DNA from 4 places in the Pseudomonas leptonychotis genome. Region 2 is predicted to be linked to each of the others. Evidence: riboswitches for the same ligand, from Rfam matches in the RefSeq annotation. Region 2 holds a riboswitch; each other region holds the start of a gene.

Region 1 (4,045 bases), on a different contig from region 2:
GCGCGACCCGAAGGGCGAGTGAAACGAGTAATGCTCATTTACAGCTCGTAAACTCCGCCTCCTCGGCTATTTTTGCCTTGCCTTGCCTTGCCTTGCCTTGCCTTGCCTTGCCTTGCCTTGCCTTGCCTTGCCTTGCCTTGCCTTGCCTTGCCTTGCCTTGCTCTAGCTTGCGAGATCATAAACGGGTTCTAGCAGCGGTTTTTTGCAGAGGGAGTTAGCATGACCAACCGAACGCTCAATCTCGATACCGCCCTGTACCAATACCTGCTGGATGTCTCCCTGCGTGAAACACCGCTGCTCAAACGCCTGCGTGAAGAAACTGCTCAGCTGAGTACTGCGCGTTGGCAGATTGCCCCCGAACAGGGTCAATTTATGGCCTTGTTAGTGCAGCTGACAGGCGCGCGGCGGATTGTTGAAGTTGGCACCTTTACCGGTTACAGCGCTATTTGCATGGCTCAAGCCATGCCTGAAGATGGTCACTTGATCTGCTGTGACATTCCCGGCGAGTACAACGCCACGGCTGAACGTTACTGGCGTGAAGCAGGGCTCAGTGCGCGTATTGAGCAACGCCTAGCCCCTGCGCTACAAACCCTGGGGGCGCTGGAGGCTGAAGGTCTCGCTGGCAGTATCGATCTGCTGTTTATCGACGCCGACAAAGCCAATTACCCAGCCTATCTGGAACATGCCCTGCGCCTGGTGCGTCAAGGTGGGCTGATCCTATTCGATAATACCCTGTGGAGTGGCCGCGTGCTTGAGGAAAACCCTGAGAGCGCGGACACCCGAGCGATTCAGGCGCTCAATCTGGCGCTGTGTGACGACCCGCGCATTGACCTGTCCCTGTTGCCGCTAGGCGATGGCCTGAGCCTGTGTCGTAAACGCTAAGTCTTTACCACCTGTATGCCCGAACCGATTCGTCTGCCCGAACAACCCGATGCCTGCGAGCTCTGTAGCCGTGCAGCAGTCCTGACGCGCCACCATCTGATCCCCAAGGCGCTGCACAACAAGGTTTATGTGCAGAAGCGCTTTGGCAAAAGCGAACGCATCAGCGCCACGCTCTGGGTCTGCCGTGCTTGCCATAACCAAATCCACCGGTTGTTCAGTGAAAAAGAGTTGGCGCTGACTTACAACAATCGCGACAGCCTGCTCAGTGATGAGCGCCTGCGCACCTTTGTTGAGTGGCTGGCCAGCAAGCCAGTAGGCTTTATGCCGAGGCATTGACCTGTCGCATCAATGGCTGGTTCTCGACTGTAAGCCGCGCATTCGTTTGACGCTTAATCGCGAACTCTCTACCCTTCGCGCCTTGTAGCAGGTGCCTCCGACGCTATGCGTGTGCGGGGTGAAACTGGGAAGTCGGTGCGCTGAACGTGTTTACGTCAGTCATTCCGACGCTGCCCCCGCAACGGTAAGTGAGTTAAACGCCGCTATTGCCACTGTGCTGAACGCATGGGAAGGCGCGGCTTAGAGCCTTTTTATGATCTGGCTCGCTAGATCATAAGTAGTTTCTGAGAGCTATAAGGCTCGCTCACAAGCCCGGAGACCGGCCTGTTGCAGTCCACGGCATCGCGGAGGGCGATGGCTGGCGCGTGCTTGGCGCTATGCGTGAGCCCGCGCTTGCTGTTTCTTCGCCTGCTTATTTCAGCCAGATCGCCTTGGGGCGGTGGAGCATGCGATGACTGAATCGATTGAGCGTGACGCCCGACACAAGGCGCGCATGGCCCGCAAGAAAACCCTTATCGACGAAAAGATCGCCCAGGCTCAGGACGAATACGGCCTGCTGCTGGTGCACAGCGGCAACGGCAAGGGTAAGAGCAGCAGCGCCTTTGGCATGGTCGCGCGCGCCTTGGGCCACGGCCTCAAAGTTGGCGTGGTGCAATTTATCAAAGGTGCGGCCAGCACTGGCGAAGAAACCTTCTTTCGCCGTTTCCCCGATGAGGTCAGCTATCACGTAATGGGCGAGGGCTTTACCTGGGAGACCCAGGATCGCCAGCGTGATATCGACAAGGCTCGCGAGGCCTGGGCGGTGGCGGCGCAGCTGCTAAATGACCCCGCCGTTGGCCTGGTGGTGCTGGATGAACTGAATATCGCGCTGAAATACGGCTATCTGGAACTCGACGCGGTGCTCGCCGATATCGAAGCGCGGCCGCTGCTACAGCATGTGGTGGTGACTGGGCGTGGCGCATTGCCGGGGATGATTGAGGCGGCGGATACCGTCACCGAGATGAGCCTGGTCAAGCATGCGTTCAAGGCTGGCGTGAAGGCTCAGAAGGGAGTGGAGTTTTAATGAGCGACTCCAGCGCCCGTCAGTGCCCGGCACTGTTGATTGCCGCGCCGGCCTCCGGTCAGGGCAAGACCACGGTGACTGCAGCCTTGGCGCGCCTGCATACACGTCAAGGCAAACGCGTGCGGGTGTTCAAGTGCGGCCCGGATTTTCTCGACCCGATGATCCTGGCCCGCGCCAGTGGCGCGCCGGTGTATCAGCTCGACCTGTGGATGGTCGGTGCAGCGGAGAGCCGTCGGTTGCTCTGGGAAGCGGCGGGTGAGGCCGATCTGATTCTGATCGAGGGGGTGATGGGCTTGTTCGATGGCACGCCGTCGGCGGCCGACTTGGCGCGGCACTTCGGCGTACCGGTGCTGGCGGTGATCGATGGCTCGGCCATGGCGCAGACCTTTGGCGCCATGGCCCATGGCCTGGCAACGTTCCAGCCGGATCTGCCGTTCTCCGGCGTGCTCGGCAATCGTGTCGGCAGTACGCGGCACGGCGAAATTCTACGCGATGCGCTGCCGGCCTCGATTCGTTGGTACGGTGCATTGCCGCGCAGCGCCGAAGTCGGTTTGCCGAGCCGGCATCTGGGCTTGGTGCAGGCGGGCGAATTACTCGATTTGGATGCACGCCTGGACGCCGCCGCCGATGCCTTGGCCGCCAGCGCCGATACTTGCTTGCCGCCGCCGGTCAGCTTTGCGGCGCCCGAACAGGCCAGACCCGCTGAGCTGCTCAAGGGCGTGCGCATCGGTGTGGCGCGCGACAGCGCCTTTGCTTTTCTCTACCAGGCCAATCTCGATCTGCTGTGCGAACTGGGCGCTGAGTTGACGTTTTTTTCGCCGCTCAACGATAAGCAACTGCCTGCTATCGACAGCCTGTATTTGCCTGGTGGTTATCCGGAACTGCATCTGGCCACGCTTGAGGCCAATCAGCCCATGGCTGAGTCGATTCGTGCACACCATGCGGCCGGTAAGCCGATCCACGCCGAGTGCGGCGGCATGCTCTATCTGCTCGATAAGCTGACTGACAAGCAGGGGGCGAGCGGGCAGATGCTTGGCTTGTTAAGTGGCGAGGCGACTCTGCAACCGCGCATGACTGCCATGGCCTTGCAGCAGGCCGAGCTGCCGGAAGGGCTGCTACGTGGCCACAGCTTCCATTACTCGGCGCTGACCAGCGAGTTGCAACCGCTGACCCGTGGCGAATGCCCGAACTACAAGCGCACCAGTGAGGCGGTCTATCGCCAGAGTCGACTGACGGCCTCCTATATCCACTTCTATCTGCCGTCCGACCCGGCTGCCGCCGCCGCGCTGTTTCTCCCCGGAGCGCCGGCATGAGTGAGCATGCCTTCAGCCCAGCAGAGCGGGCTGCGGTGTACCGCGCCATCGCCGAGCGTCGCGATATGCGCCATTTCAGCGGCGGCGAGGTGGCCCCCGAGCTGCTGGCGCGTTTGCTGGAGGCCGCGCACCAGGCTCCCAGCGTTGGTTTGATGCAGCCTTGGCGGTTTATTCGCATCACCCGCCCGGCCTTGCGTGAGTCGATTCACGGGCTGGTGGCAGAGGAGCGCGAGCGCACTGCAGAGGCGCTGGGCGAGCGCAGTGATGAATTTATGCAGCTAAAAGTCGAGGGCATTCGCGACTGCGCAGAATTACTGGTCGTGGCGCTGATGGAGGGACGTGAGGCCCATGTGTTTGGCCGCCGCACCTTGCCGGAAATGGACCAGGCATCCTTGGCCTGCGCCATCCAGAATCTTTGGCTGGCTGCGCGCGCCGAAGGGTTAGGCATGGG
Region 2 (4,045 bases):
GCGGGGCGGCAGTCTAGCAGGGGATGTTTTGCGGTGGGCAACCCAGCAACCCGTAGGGTGGATGACGCTTCACCCATTCACCAACTGCGATGGTGGATGAAAACAGCCTCATCCACTCTACCTGGTTACGGCTCAGCCAATCGCCGCTGAAGCGCCTCCCACAAGGCCTCCAGCTGCACGAACTCGCGGCTTACCCTTGGTAACTCGGGCCGACGCAGCAGCAATACAGGCACACCCAGCTCACGCGCCACCTGCAACTTGGGCTCGGTGGCCTGGCTGCCGCTGTTCTTGCTGATCAGCACATCGATGCCCAGCAGAGCGAACAGCGCGCGCTCGCCGTGCAGATCAAACGGCCCGCGGGCGCCGATAACTGTGGCACGCGGCACGCCTTCCTGCGCCGTTAGGCAACGCACGGTCCAGTGCTGGTGAGGAGGGATATCATGCAGATGCTCCAGCGGCTCACGGCCGAGGGTAAACAGCGGACGACGGAAGTCTTGCAGTGCAGCAACCAGCCCGTTCCAGTCGTCCACCTCGCGCCAGTCATCGCCCTCGCCGGCTTGCCAGCCGGGACGACGCAGCGCCCAGCAGGCAACCCCGCTCAACTCGGCAGCGCGGGCGGCATTGGCGCTGATCTGCGCGGCATAGGGGTGAGTCAGGTCCAGCAGCAACTCAATGCCCTGCTCGCGGATAAACGCTGCCAGGCCTTCGGCCCCGCCAAAACCACCGACCCGCACTTCGCAGGGCAAGTCATCCGGCACCCGGCCCAAGCCCGCCAGGCTGTAGATGGCCGTGGCGGGTAAATCACGGGCCAAGCGAAGCGCCTCAGTGGTGCCGCCCAGCAGCAAAATACGAAGACTCACGGCTTACGCACCTCCAGTAGGGTGATCGGCAAGGCGCTGCGCCAGGTATCAAAGCCGCCCAGCGGCTGCGCCTGGGCCACGCTGATGCGGGTTAGCTCACCGCCCACCTGTTCACGCCAGGCCACCAACGCCGCCTCGCTCTGCAGGGTCACGGCATTGGCCACCAGCCGCCCGCCCGGCTTAAGGCTGGCCCAACATTGTTCCAGCACGCCGGGGATGGTCACGCCGCCGCCGATAAAGATCGCATCCGGCGCGGCCAATCCGGCCAACGCTTCTGGCGCGCGACCGGCGATCAGTTGCAGGCCGGGTACACCGAGCGCATCGCGGTTGTGCTGGATATGCGCCTGGCGACCGGCATCGACCTCGATGGCCAGCGCCCGGCAGCGGGGATGGACGCGCATCCATTCGATACCGATGGAGCCACAGCCGGCGCCAACATCCCAGAGCAGCTCACCGGGTTGCGGCGCCAACCGCGCCAGGGTGATAGCGCGCACATCGCGCTTGGTCAGCTGGCCGTCGTGCTGATAGGCGTCGTCCGGCAAACCCGGCGTAAGCGGCAGCAAACGCGCATCGGCGACGGCCACACAATCGATTGCCAGCAGATTTAAGTCAGCAACGCGCGGCAACGCCCAATCACTGGCCAAGCCGTCAATGCGCCGCTCCTGGTTGCCACCCAAGTGCTCCAGTACGGTTATGCGGCTGGGACCAAAACCGCGTTCGCGCAGCAGCTCGGCCACCGCCGCCGGGCTCTCGCCGTCATTACTCAACACCAGCAGTCGAGCACCGGGGAAAACCTGCGCCTGCAGCGCCGCCAACGGCCGCGCCACCAGCGACAGCACCGTGACCTCCTGCAGCGGCCAACCCAGGCGAGCAGCGGCCAAGGACACTGAGGACGGAAACGAGAACACCCGCATTTCCTCGGCCGGCAGCTGCCGCGCCAGGCTCGCGCCCACGCCATAGAACAGCGGATCGCCGCTGGCCAGCACACAGACCGGCGTACCGCGTCGCGCCAGTACCGGCGCAACACTGAAAGGGCTGGGCCACAGCTCATGCTGACCCGGCAAATCAGCCGGCAACAACGCCAGCTGCCGCGCCGCGCCAACGATGCACTGCGCTTCAGCCAAGGCCTTGCGAGCCGCCTCGCCCAGGCCGACATAGCCGTCTTCACCGATTCCCACCAGGGTTAACCAGGCCGTCATGCGCTTTCCTCAAACCGTCATCGTCGCGCCGCCCGACCAGTTGGCTGTCGTACCCGCGCGCAAAGCGGGCATAATAGCGCCTTCGTCGGTGCCCTAATGGGCCGAAGAACCTGTTTACGATCTCGCGAGCTAGAGCCATGCAAGGCAAAAATAGGCGAGGAAGTGGAGTTTACGAGCTGTAAATGAGCATTCCGAGCCTGTTTTTAACGCAGTAGGGCCGACGCGCAGCAGATCGTAAACAGGTTCTAAGAGGGAATCAGGAGCGATCTGCTGATCGTGACCGAGCTGCCCCCGCAACTGTAAACAGCGAGTTTGCCGCAACTGTGCCACTGGGTAACCGGGAAGGCCGCAGCAGATGAAGACCTGTAAGCCAGGAGACCTGCCGACGACGCTAGTCGCGAGTGCCAACATCGGGCGGGGTGTACCGATGCCATTGAGTCCCCTGTGCCAGGGCGGGCTCTGCTGGTTCGGTCGCCGCGTCTTTGTTGTTGGTGACCTTTTTTGCGCGACCATTCCATCACCGTCGATCCATCACTACCACGCCCCAGCGCGTGCCCCGGCCTGCTGCGCATTGTGCAAGCACTGGACGGTGGCATCTGCCGGGTCAAGCTGGCTGGCGGTGTACTCAGCAGCAACCAAGCCCGCGCCATCGCCGAGGCCGCCGAACACTGCGCCAGCGGTGTGCTGGAGCTGACCAACCGCAGCAATCTGCAGATTCGTGGCGTATTAGCTGGTCAGCAGGCCGAGCTGATTGAGCGCCTGCTCGCCGCCAACCTGGGCCCAAGTAACCCGACGGCTGATGATGTGCGCAACCTGCTGCTCAGCCCCGCCGCCGGTCTCGACCCGCAGGCGCTGCTCGACACCCGACCGTTAGCCGCCGCGTTGCTTGAACTGCTGCAAAGCACCCCGGCACTGCACGGGCTATCGGCCAAATTCGCCATTCAGTTGGATGGCGGCGAAGCCCTGGCGATGCTCGAACACCCGCACGATATCTGGCTTAGCGCTCTGCCCGGCATGCCGGCACGGCTGGCCTTTGGCCTGGCTGGCTGCCCAGGTGATCAGCCACTGGGCGTGGTCGACGCAGAGCAAACCGTGTCGCTGGTAGAGCAGCTGCTAAGGCTGTTTATCGAACTGGCCGGCAACGCACACAGCCGTATGCGCCAGCTGCTAAGCGTGATTCCAGCCAGCCAGCTGCTGCAACAGCTGCAAACGCGCCTGCCCTTTGCCGTGCAAGCGCCGCCGGCCGATTGGCAACGCACACCGGTCAGCCCACGCGCGCCGATCGGCATTTATCCCCAGCAGCAAGCGGACCTGCGCATGGTCGCCGCTGGCGCGCGCCTGGGACGGATCGACGCCGCGCAATTGCAGGCCCTGGCCGATCTGGCTGAACAACATGGCGATGCCAGTCTGCGCCTGACGCCCTGGCAGGGTGTGTTGCTGCCAAATATCCCCGAACACTCGACGGACACACTGCTGCACAAGCTGAACGACCTCGGCTTGCTCACCGATGCGCAAGAACCGTTAAGCCAGCTGATCGCCTGCACCGGCTCCGCCGCCTGCGCTAAAGGCTTGAGCGACAGCAAGGCCGATGCCCTGCGCCTTTCCGCACGGCTGCGCGCCAGCAGCGTCCGCCCTCAGGTGCATTTAAGCGCCTGCCCGCGCTCCTGCGCCGCTGCGCACACCGCGCCCTTTACCTTGCTGGCCAGCAGCGCTGGCCACTACCAACTCTATCAACGCACGCCGCAGGCAGCCGGTTTCGGCCAACTGCTGGCCAGCGCCATTACGATCGACGAGGCCGGCGACTGGTTCGCCGCCCACTGCGCAACAGGAAATAGCGATGCTTGATTACATCCGCGATGGCCAGGAAATCTACCGCCAATCCTTCGCCACCATCCGCGCCGAGGCTGACCTCAGCAACATTCCCGCTGATCTGGAAAAGCTTGCCGTGCGCCTCATCCACGCCTGCGGCATGGTCGATGTGGTGCA
Region 3 (4,045 bases), on a different contig from region 2:
TTGCTGACCATGCCGCTTTTTATCGCAGGGCTGGCCTCGATGTTTGTCAGCTTGCCGCTGTTCAGCACCTATAAGCGTGCGCTGGTGGCCACAGAAAAAGCCCTGGATACGCCGGCCGAACACGATGCTTGGCTTGAGCTGGCGCGGGTGCGACGCCTGGCATTTCTCGGTGCGGCCCTGCCTGCCTGGATTGCAGCTATCGCACTATTCGCCGGGTTGGAGGCGATTCCACTGATCCTCCTCGCAATTTCCAGTCTCGTGCTGATGTACCTTTATCGTATTCCTCACCAACTCGGCTGATGCGCGCGCTCACTTTCTGCTTGTTGCTGCTGGCCTGGCCCGGGGTGGCGGCGGAACGCGTGGTCAGCCTGGCACCCTCGCTCACTGAAATCATGTTGGAACTCGAAGCTGACGATCTATTGGTCGGCGTGCTGGATGGTGGTGAGCGCCCTGCGGCAGTTGCGCAGCTGCCCTCCGTTGGGCGTTATGGTCAACTGGAAATGGAAAGCCTGCTGGCGCTGCAACCCGACCTGGTGTTGCTCTGGCCGGACAGCATCAGCAAGGCGCAGCAGCAGCAGTTACGGCGCCTAGGTATTCCCTTGTTGATCGCCGAGCCGCGCAAGCTGGCCGACCTGGAGCAGCAGTTTGCCGAAATAGGTGCGCGTATTGGCCGTATCGAGCAGGGGCAGAAACTGCAGCGCGCGTTCAGCGCCGGGCTTGCCCGGCTGAGCCAGCGTTACCATCGCGATCAGCCTCTACGGCTGTTTTATCAGGTCTGGAATGTGCCGCTGTACACCATCGGCGGTCAGCAGATTATCAGTGACGCCCTGCGTATTTGTGGGGCTGAAAATGTCTTTGCCGAGCTCACCTTGCCCGCGCCGCAGGTGAGTGTGGAGGCGGTGCTGCAAGCGAACCCCGAGGTGATTCTGGCCGGTGAGCAAGGGCAGTTGGACGCCTGGCGCATCTGGCCAGGCGTGACGGCGGTTGCGCGTGAGCAGCTGTGGTTGGTGCCTGATGCGGGCCTGGAGCGCCCCAGCTTTCAGATGCTGGCGGCCACCGAGCGCCTGTGTCAGGTGCTCGCCAACGCCCAATAAAAAGCCCCGCAGTGTGCGAGGCTTCAGTTCACGCTGCAGGCAATACCTCAGAGTTGAGGTGTCCAGGTCACGGCAAACAGCGCGGTGCGGCCTTCGCTGTTGTAGCCGAAGCGGCCGTTGCTTGTGCTGTAAGTCGCTTCGGCATAGTCCTGGTCGAAGAGGTTGTTGAGTTTCAGGTCGAAGGCCACTTCCTGACTGGCGTGCCACTTGCCGCGCAGGCTCAGCAGGCCATAGCCGGCCAATTCGCGGGTGTTCTCAGCATCGTCATAGCGGCCACTTACGGCGCGCCAGCTGGCACCCACTGCAAATTCACCGAATGGCCGATCGATATCCAGGCTCAGCGTACGTTTGGCGCGGCGTGTGAGGGTGTGGCCAGTGTCACGATCGCGCGGGTCGATCAAAGCAAGTGCCAGGTTGGCCTGCCAGCCATACAGCTCCTGTTTGAGCGCCGCCTCGACGCCATTGATGCGGGCGGTCTGCACGTTCTGCGGAATGAAGTTCTGGTCGAGCACAATCGCGTCTTGCAGGTCGATGCGGTAGAGCGAAAGTTCCAGCGCGCCGGTTTCGCTGTAACGGCTGCGCCATTGGGCTTCGTAGCTTTTGGATGTTTCCGGTTTCAGGTCAGGGTTGGCGCTCGCGGAGCAAAAGCCGCCGAAACAGAAATCGGGGTAGTACAGGTCGTTGAAGGTAGGGGCGCGGAAGCCTTCGCTGTAGGACAGGATCAAATCGTTGTCGTCGTTGAAGGGCACCGTCAGCGCGGCGTTCCAGCTGTTCTTACTGCCGAACTGCTGGTTTTTGTCATGCCGCAGGCCCAGCTCGGTCGAGAACGCGTCGGCCTTGTAGCGGTGCTGAACAAATGCGGCCTGGTTCCAGCGCGACACCTCATTGAAGTTTTCGCTGCCACTCACGCGGTCCTCATACCAATCGGCACCCAGCAGTACTTCGTGGCGGTCGTTGAGGGTCAGGGTGTTTACCCAGTTGGCTGAGTCGCGGTAGGTGTTGAAACTGTAAAACGCATCGCTACTGGCTTGCGGTTGATCGTTGCCGGTGTCGCGTTTGTCCTCGCTGTGGCCAATTTCCAGGCGGCTATTCCACGTGTCGTTGAGGTTGGCGTCGATATAGCTGGAGAGGCTGCTGAGCCGAAAATCTGTGGTCGGCAGCGAGGTGCTGAAAAGGTCTTCAAACTCGGCCTGGCCGCGCTGATCGAGCGCGCTGAAACCCACTTTCAAGTCGTCATTGAAGCGGTGCGAAAGGTTCAGCGTCAGCGACTTATTGCGGTAGGCGTCGTCATCGCTATTGGCGCCGAAGTTGTCGCGTGTGGCGTCGATCCCTTGGGTTTCATCGAGTACCGCGCCCAGGTTAAAGCGGGTGTACGCGTCGCCGCCGGATACACCAAGGCTGCGTTCGAAGGTTTGGTTGCTGCCGGCGCCCAGGCGCACGTAGGGCTTGAGCCCGTCGCCGCTGCCTTGGCGGGTGAAGATTTGCACGACCCCGCCGATGGCATCCGAGCCATAGAGCGCTGAGCGCGCGCCGCGCACAACTTCAACGCGCTCGATCTGCTCGGGGCTGAGAAACTCCAGGCTGCTGGTGCCGCTGGACGCGGCGGCAATACGCTGGCCATCCACCAGGATCAGGGTTTGCGCGGTCGAAGTACCCCGCACGAACAGGCCCGTCTGGCTGCCTGCGCCGCCGGTACGGCTGACACTGACGCCCGGTACTCGCTCAAGCAGCTCGGCCACGCTACGAACTTGCAGGCGCTCAATGTCTTTGCGGGTAAATACCGTGGTAGCCGCTGTCACCTGCTCAATCGGTTCGGCATGCCGTCCAGAGGTCACAACCAACGGCTGCACCTCGCGGATGCTGGTTTGGTCAGCGTGGGCAGCCAGCGGCGTCAGCGCCACAGCCAAAGCAATACGGGACAACTTCATGTGATATTCCTCAAAAGACACAACACTTTTGAGGAGGGCAGGGGCAAGAACGGGCGCGCGCAAACGCAGCCTGAGCTTGACGGTGATGCCCTCCGCAACACCAGTCACATCCAGCAAGGCCGGTCTCCGGGCTCTCGACATGTGCAGCTTCACCTTCCCGGATTGCGCCAGTGGTTTATTAGGCTGCGTGCAGAATGGCTCTGCGGTCGATTACCGTTGCGGGGGCAGCGCCGGGTTGGCTGTTAAGAGCGCACCGGCTTCCCGTTTAACGCCGCTTCACTAAGAAGGGCGCACCTTGGCGGAAGTAAAACGCCGCGCACCTTAATGCGCGGTTGGATGAATTACAAGCAAGCAAGAATCAGGTTTGGATGAGCGGTGCTCATGCAGGCAGCGTGCTGAGGCGCTCGCGTACAGCTGCCTCTATCCCGGCAGCATCCAGCCCACATTCGGCCAGCATCTGTGCAGGCTTGGCGTGCTCAACGTAGTAATCAGGCAGGCCCAGGTGCAGCACCGGTTTGAGGATGCCAGCATGGGCGAGGAATTCGCTGACGGCACTGCCGGCACCTCCCATTACGCTGTTCTCTTCAACCGTGACCAGCAGCTCGTGACTGGCCGCGAGCTGACGCACCAGGGCTTCGTCCAGTGGTTTGACGAAGCGCATATCCACCACGCTGGCGTCGAGAGCCTCGGCGACTTTCAGCGCCTCATTCAACTGCACGCCGAACACTAGAAGTGCCGTTTTGCTGCCTTGGCGACGAATGATGCCCTTGCCGATTTCCAGTGGTGCGAGGCCTGACTCGATGGCGGCATTCGGGCCGCTGCCGCGCGGGTAGCGCACTGCTGCCGGGCCGTCGAACAGATGGCCGGTGGTTAGCATGCGGCGCAGCTCGTTCTCATCGCTCGGCGTCATCACCAGCATGCCGGGGATGCAGCGCAGGTAGGCAATGTCGAAGCTGCCGGCGTGGGTCGGTCCGTCTTCGCCAACCAGGCCGGCGCGATCGATGGCGAACAGCACATCAAGGT
Region 4 (4,045 bases), 820 kb from region 2:
AGTGCCCGGCACTTGCACCTTGGCATAGGCACGCACGCTGGCTGGTACCTCGCCCTGGCCCTGGTAGATCAGGCGCAGCTCGGGGTAGCGAAACTGACATTGCTGGGCGACGTCCGGCTTGGCGCGCTCCTTCAGGTAACGCTTGAGCGCCTGACTAAGGGCCGTAGTCGCTTGCAGGTGCAAGGCGGCCAGACGGTCCACGGCTTCTTCAGCGGTATTGGCGACAATAAAGTCATCGGAACAAGGGTTCACAAGGCACCTTCCAGGCTGATCTCAATGGCTCTATCTTGCCCTGATCCGCCGCGCATGCGATAGCGCGGCGTTGCCGCTGCGGGCTACTTGAGCAGAGCTTTCAGGTCCTCAGGCAACGGCTGCGGAGTCAACGCGCCAACCCGCCGCGAGCCCGGATTCCCCAGAGGAAACACCCCCAATAGCGAACCGATACTACCGGGAATGCGCAACAGCTGCGCCAGGCCCTCGGCCACGTCGCGCTGACGCCAGGCCCAGGCGAGCATCCACAGGTGACTGCGCAGGTGCTCGCTGAAATAGCGCTGACCGAGGATGTGCGCCCGCTCCAAATGGCGCAGTTCAGCGGCTGGATCAAGGCCGCGCTGAGCGCGGGACAGTTGGTACTCTTGCCAAAAAGCCTGTTCACGGGTCATGGCGACACACTCCTAAGTAGGTTCGCCAGCAGTCTGCATGCGCGGGGCGGCACCCAGGTCAAGCAACAGCAGCTAATCTTCAGTCAGCCCCCCTTTAGAGGAAGATCCATGCACCGCGCCTTGCTCACACTTGTGTTGTGCCTGCTCCCCCCATGCTTATTGGCCGACGCCCTGGACGGCCATTACCTGACAACGCTCGACGGTCAGCCGGCCGAAATGTACCTGCGCAGCCAAGGCCAGCAGGTCACGGGGGAGTACGTAGAAGGGGCGAGGTTGCGCCTGCAAATCAGCGGCAGCTTTGACGGCCAGTTACTCAGCGCACAGATCAGCGAGCCGCAGTCCGGGCAGTTGATCGCCAATATGAATGCCACCTACGCCAACGGCGTGCTCAACACCCATATCGCTGCGCGCAATCCGACTACCGGGGCAACCCTGGAGCGCAAGGCGCTGTTCCATCGGCAAAACCTTAGCGCTGCAGCAGCCACGCAAAGTAGCCGCCCAAGCAGCAGTGCAACACGCGACCCAGCGCTGATCGGCACCTGGGTGCACGAGAAGATCATCAACAGCGACGGCGCCAGCTTCGCCTCCATGACCACCCAGATGATTTTGCAACTGAGTGATGACGGCAGCGTTTCGCAGTGGACGCGCAGCGTAGCGGGCGGCGCAGACTGGAACTACGACAGCCCTGGCGAGCTGCAATACAGCGGTCGCTGGCAGAGCAACAACGGCCTGCTGGAAGTGCAGATGCAGGGCAGCAGTGATTATCAGCCTGCCGCCTACTATCGCTTCAGTGACCAGTACCTGGTCACTGAGAGCAATACCGGCAAGCTAATCTGGCAGCGGCGCCGCTGATCAATCAGGCCGGCTGATGCAGGCGCGCGTTAAACAACGGCCCACGGCTATAACTCGACAGCGCCTTGGCCGCAGCCAGTACGCCGAGGTCGACCAGCGGCTCAAGCAGAATCACGCTCATATAGGCCAGGCCGAAGCTGCCCACGGCCGCCAGGTTCTCGCCGGAGAAGCCGTTGCCGTAGACCGCCCAGAAGCCGACCCAGGCGACGATACCGCCCTGATAAGCCGTCGACAGTGCCAGCGCCTGCTTGTAGGAGAGATCCACATAAGCAGTGCCGGGCGCGATAAGGCGTTTGGCCAGCAGACTGATACCCCACAACGGCACCAGCAAGGTGGTGACGTTCATGCCGTACTGCGGCAAGTCGAACTGAGCGAATAGCAGCCCTTGCAGCAGCAAACCGAGCGCCAAACCGATAGCCGTGGCACCGGCACCAAACAGCAGCAGCAAGGTTGAACCGAGGATCAGGTGCACCTCAGAAACGCCAACCGCTTGATGCGGAAAGACTTCGAAGAAGCAGAACACCAAGGCGGTGGTGATTAGGCTGCGTAGCGCTAGGGCAGCGGAGCCACCGTTATCGCGCACGCTGTCGAGGGCAAGCTTGGCCGTGAGGCCTAAGGCACCTGCGGCGGTTGCATAACTGAGGAAGAGTTTGGCGCCAGTAACGACTTCTGGTTCGATGTGCATAGAGATTCCTGTACCGCGCCCACCGCGCGATGATCTGGATTGAGGGATTGGGCATCAGTGCCCGGCTTCGATGGCAGGTCTCCTGGCTCACGGCTTAACACTTCGCCCACCTTCCCGACCTTGCGGCCAGTGGTATAGGGGCGTCGCTCACCGTTTACAGTTGCGGGGGCAGCCATGGCTTCGGTACGTGTTGCAGTACCCACCATGTTCCCTTTTCATCCACTCGCGTAACACGCTGCGGAACCATCGGCGGCCACCTTACCCGGCCGCACGCAGAAATGACAGAGCCCGGCGCAGAGGGCCGGGCTCAGGTTCAAGCAGAACACCACAATTCGCCTAAATGCCCTTGCTAGAGAGCGTACACCTCAGACCAGATGCGGTGTGCTGCGCGCCAGCAACGCCTCAACATCCAAGCCACGCGGCAAGGTGCCGTAAACCCGGCCACCCTGACCGCCCAGACGGCTGGCGATAAAGGCATCGGACACCGCCGCATTGCCGGCTTCCAGCAACAGCTTGGCCTGCAGCGCCAGAGCCACGTCTTCGGTAAGTTGACGGGCGCGATACTGGATATCGGTGGTGTCGCGGAAGTCCGCTTGCAGCTGGGCAATATGCGCCTTCAAGCGTACATCACCATGGCCATCACCCAGTTCGGTAAACAGCGCATCGAGCACGCCGGGTTCTTTGGACAGGGCACGCAATACATCCAGGCACTGCACATTGCCGGAGCCTTCCCAGGTGGAGTTGACCGGCGCTTCGCGGTACAGCCGCGGCAGGATGGTGTCCTCGACATAACCGGCGCCGCCCATGCACTCGGCGGCCTCGTTGATCATCGCTGGCGCACGCTTGCAGATCCAATATTTACCCACAGCAGTGACCAGCCGCGCGAACTTGTCCTCCTGCTCGTCATGGGCGTTATCCAGCGCCTTGCCCATGCGCAGGGTCAGGGCCAGGGCCGCTTCACTTTCCAGGGCCAAATCAGCCAGCACGTTCTGCATCAGCGGTTGTTCGCTGAGCACACGGCCGCCCACCTGGCGATGGGCGCAATGGTGCGCGGCCTGAGTCAAGGCCTGACGCATCAACGCACTGGAGCCGATCATGCAGTCGAAGCGGGTCAGCGACACCATCTCGATGATGGTCGGCACGCCGCGCCCTTCTTCACCCACCATCCAGGCCAGTGCGCCGCGAAACTCCACCTCACTGGAAGCATTCGACCAGTTACCCAGTTTGTTTTTCAGGCGCTGGATATAGAACTCGTTGCGCGTGCCGTCCGGGCGGTGGCGCGGCAGCAGGAAGCAGGTCAGACCTTTCTCGGTATGAGCCAGGGTGAGAAAGGCGTCGCACATCGGCGCCGAGCAGAACCACTTGTGGCCGACCAGCTCATAGGTCTGACCGGGGCCGCCCATACCGACCGGGTAGGCGCGCGTGGTGTTGGCGCGCACATCGGTGCCGCCCTGCTTCTCGGTCATGGCCATGCCGATGGTTGCGCCGGTTTTCTGCTCGATCGGCAGGTTGCGCGGGTCGTACTGGCTGGAGAGAATTTTCGGCAACCACTTCTCGGCCACATCGCCTTGCAGCTTGAGCGCCGGCACACTGGCGAAGGTCATGGTCAGCGGGCAACCACTGCCCGCCTCGGCCTGGCTGTGCAGGTAACTCATGGCGGCGCGGGCCACTTGCGCACCAGCCCGCGGGTCGGTCCAGGGCATGGACGGCAGGCCGTGTTCAATGGCGGCGCTCATCAGCTGGTGATAGGCGGGGTGAAACTCCACCAAATCAGCCCGATGGCCATAACGATCATGGCTCTTGAACACCGGCTTATTTTCGTTAGCGAGAAAGCCCGCCGCCATCA

What was found. Region 2 has a riboswitch for cobalamin ahead of cobG (precorrin-3B synthase). Riboswitches for the same ligand answer to the same signal wherever they lie in the genome.
Region 1: it holds a riboswitch for cobalamin, as region 2 does, so the genes downstream of both, cobO (cob(I)yrinic acid a,c-diamide adenosyltransferase) here and cobG (precorrin-3B synthase) in region 2, are expected to answer to the same signal.
Region 3: it holds a riboswitch for cobalamin, as region 2 does, so the genes downstream of both, D8779_RS16290 (TonB-dependent receptor domain-containing protein) here and cobG (precorrin-3B synthase) in region 2, are expected to answer to the same signal.
Region 4: it holds a riboswitch for cobalamin, as region 2 does, so the genes downstream of both, D8779_RS03645 (energy-coupling factor ABC transporter permease) here and cobG (precorrin-3B synthase) in region 2, are expected to answer to the same signal.

Annotation. Positions count from the first base shown of each region.
Region 1 is NZ_RFLV01000002.1:519,712-523,756, reverse strand. Features, by position in the region: gene D8779_RS12975 (O-methyltransferase) at 220-882, shown strand; gene D8779_RS12970 (hypothetical protein) at 898-1,218, shown strand; cobalamin riboswitch at 1,291-1,560, shown strand; gene cobO (cob(I)yrinic acid a,c-diamide adenosyltransferase) at 1,670-2,281, shown strand; gene D8779_RS12960 (cobyrinic acid a,c-diamide synthase CobB) at 2,281-3,594, shown strand; gene bluB (5,6-dimethylbenzimidazole synthase) at 3,591-4,045, shown strand, end outside.
Region 2 is NZ_RFLV01000001.1:1,622,426-1,626,470, forward strand. Features, by position in the region: gene D8779_RS07340 (cobalt-precorrin-6A reductase) at 126-860, opposite strand; gene cbiE (precorrin-6y C5,15-methyltransferase (decarboxylating) subunit CbiE) at 857-2,059, opposite strand; cobalamin riboswitch at 2,264-2,460, shown strand; gene cobG (precorrin-3B synthase) at 2,561-3,904, shown strand; gene D8779_RS07355 (precorrin-8X methylmutase) at 3,897-4,045, shown strand, end outside.
Region 3 is NZ_RFLV01000003.1:429,202-433,246, reverse strand. Features, by position in the region: gene D8779_RS16300 (MFS transporter) at 1-300, shown strand, start outside; gene D8779_RS16295 (cobalamin-binding protein) at 300-1,094, shown strand; gene D8779_RS16290 (TonB-dependent receptor domain-containing protein) at 1,142-3,022, opposite strand; cobalamin riboswitch at 3,123-3,335, opposite strand; gene dxs (1-deoxy-D-xylulose-5-phosphate synthase) at 3,402-4,045, opposite strand, start outside.
Region 4 is NZ_RFLV01000001.1:798,690-802,734, forward strand. Features, by position in the region: gene amn (AMP nucleosidase) at 1-252, opposite strand, end outside; gene D8779_RS03635 (DUF3703 domain-containing protein) at 336-662, opposite strand; gene D8779_RS03640 (hypothetical protein) at 771-1,514, shown strand; gene D8779_RS03645 (energy-coupling factor ABC transporter permease) at 1,519-2,199, opposite strand; cobalamin riboswitch at 2,255-2,462, opposite strand; gene D8779_RS03650 (acyl-CoA dehydrogenase family protein) at 2,565-4,045, opposite strand, start outside.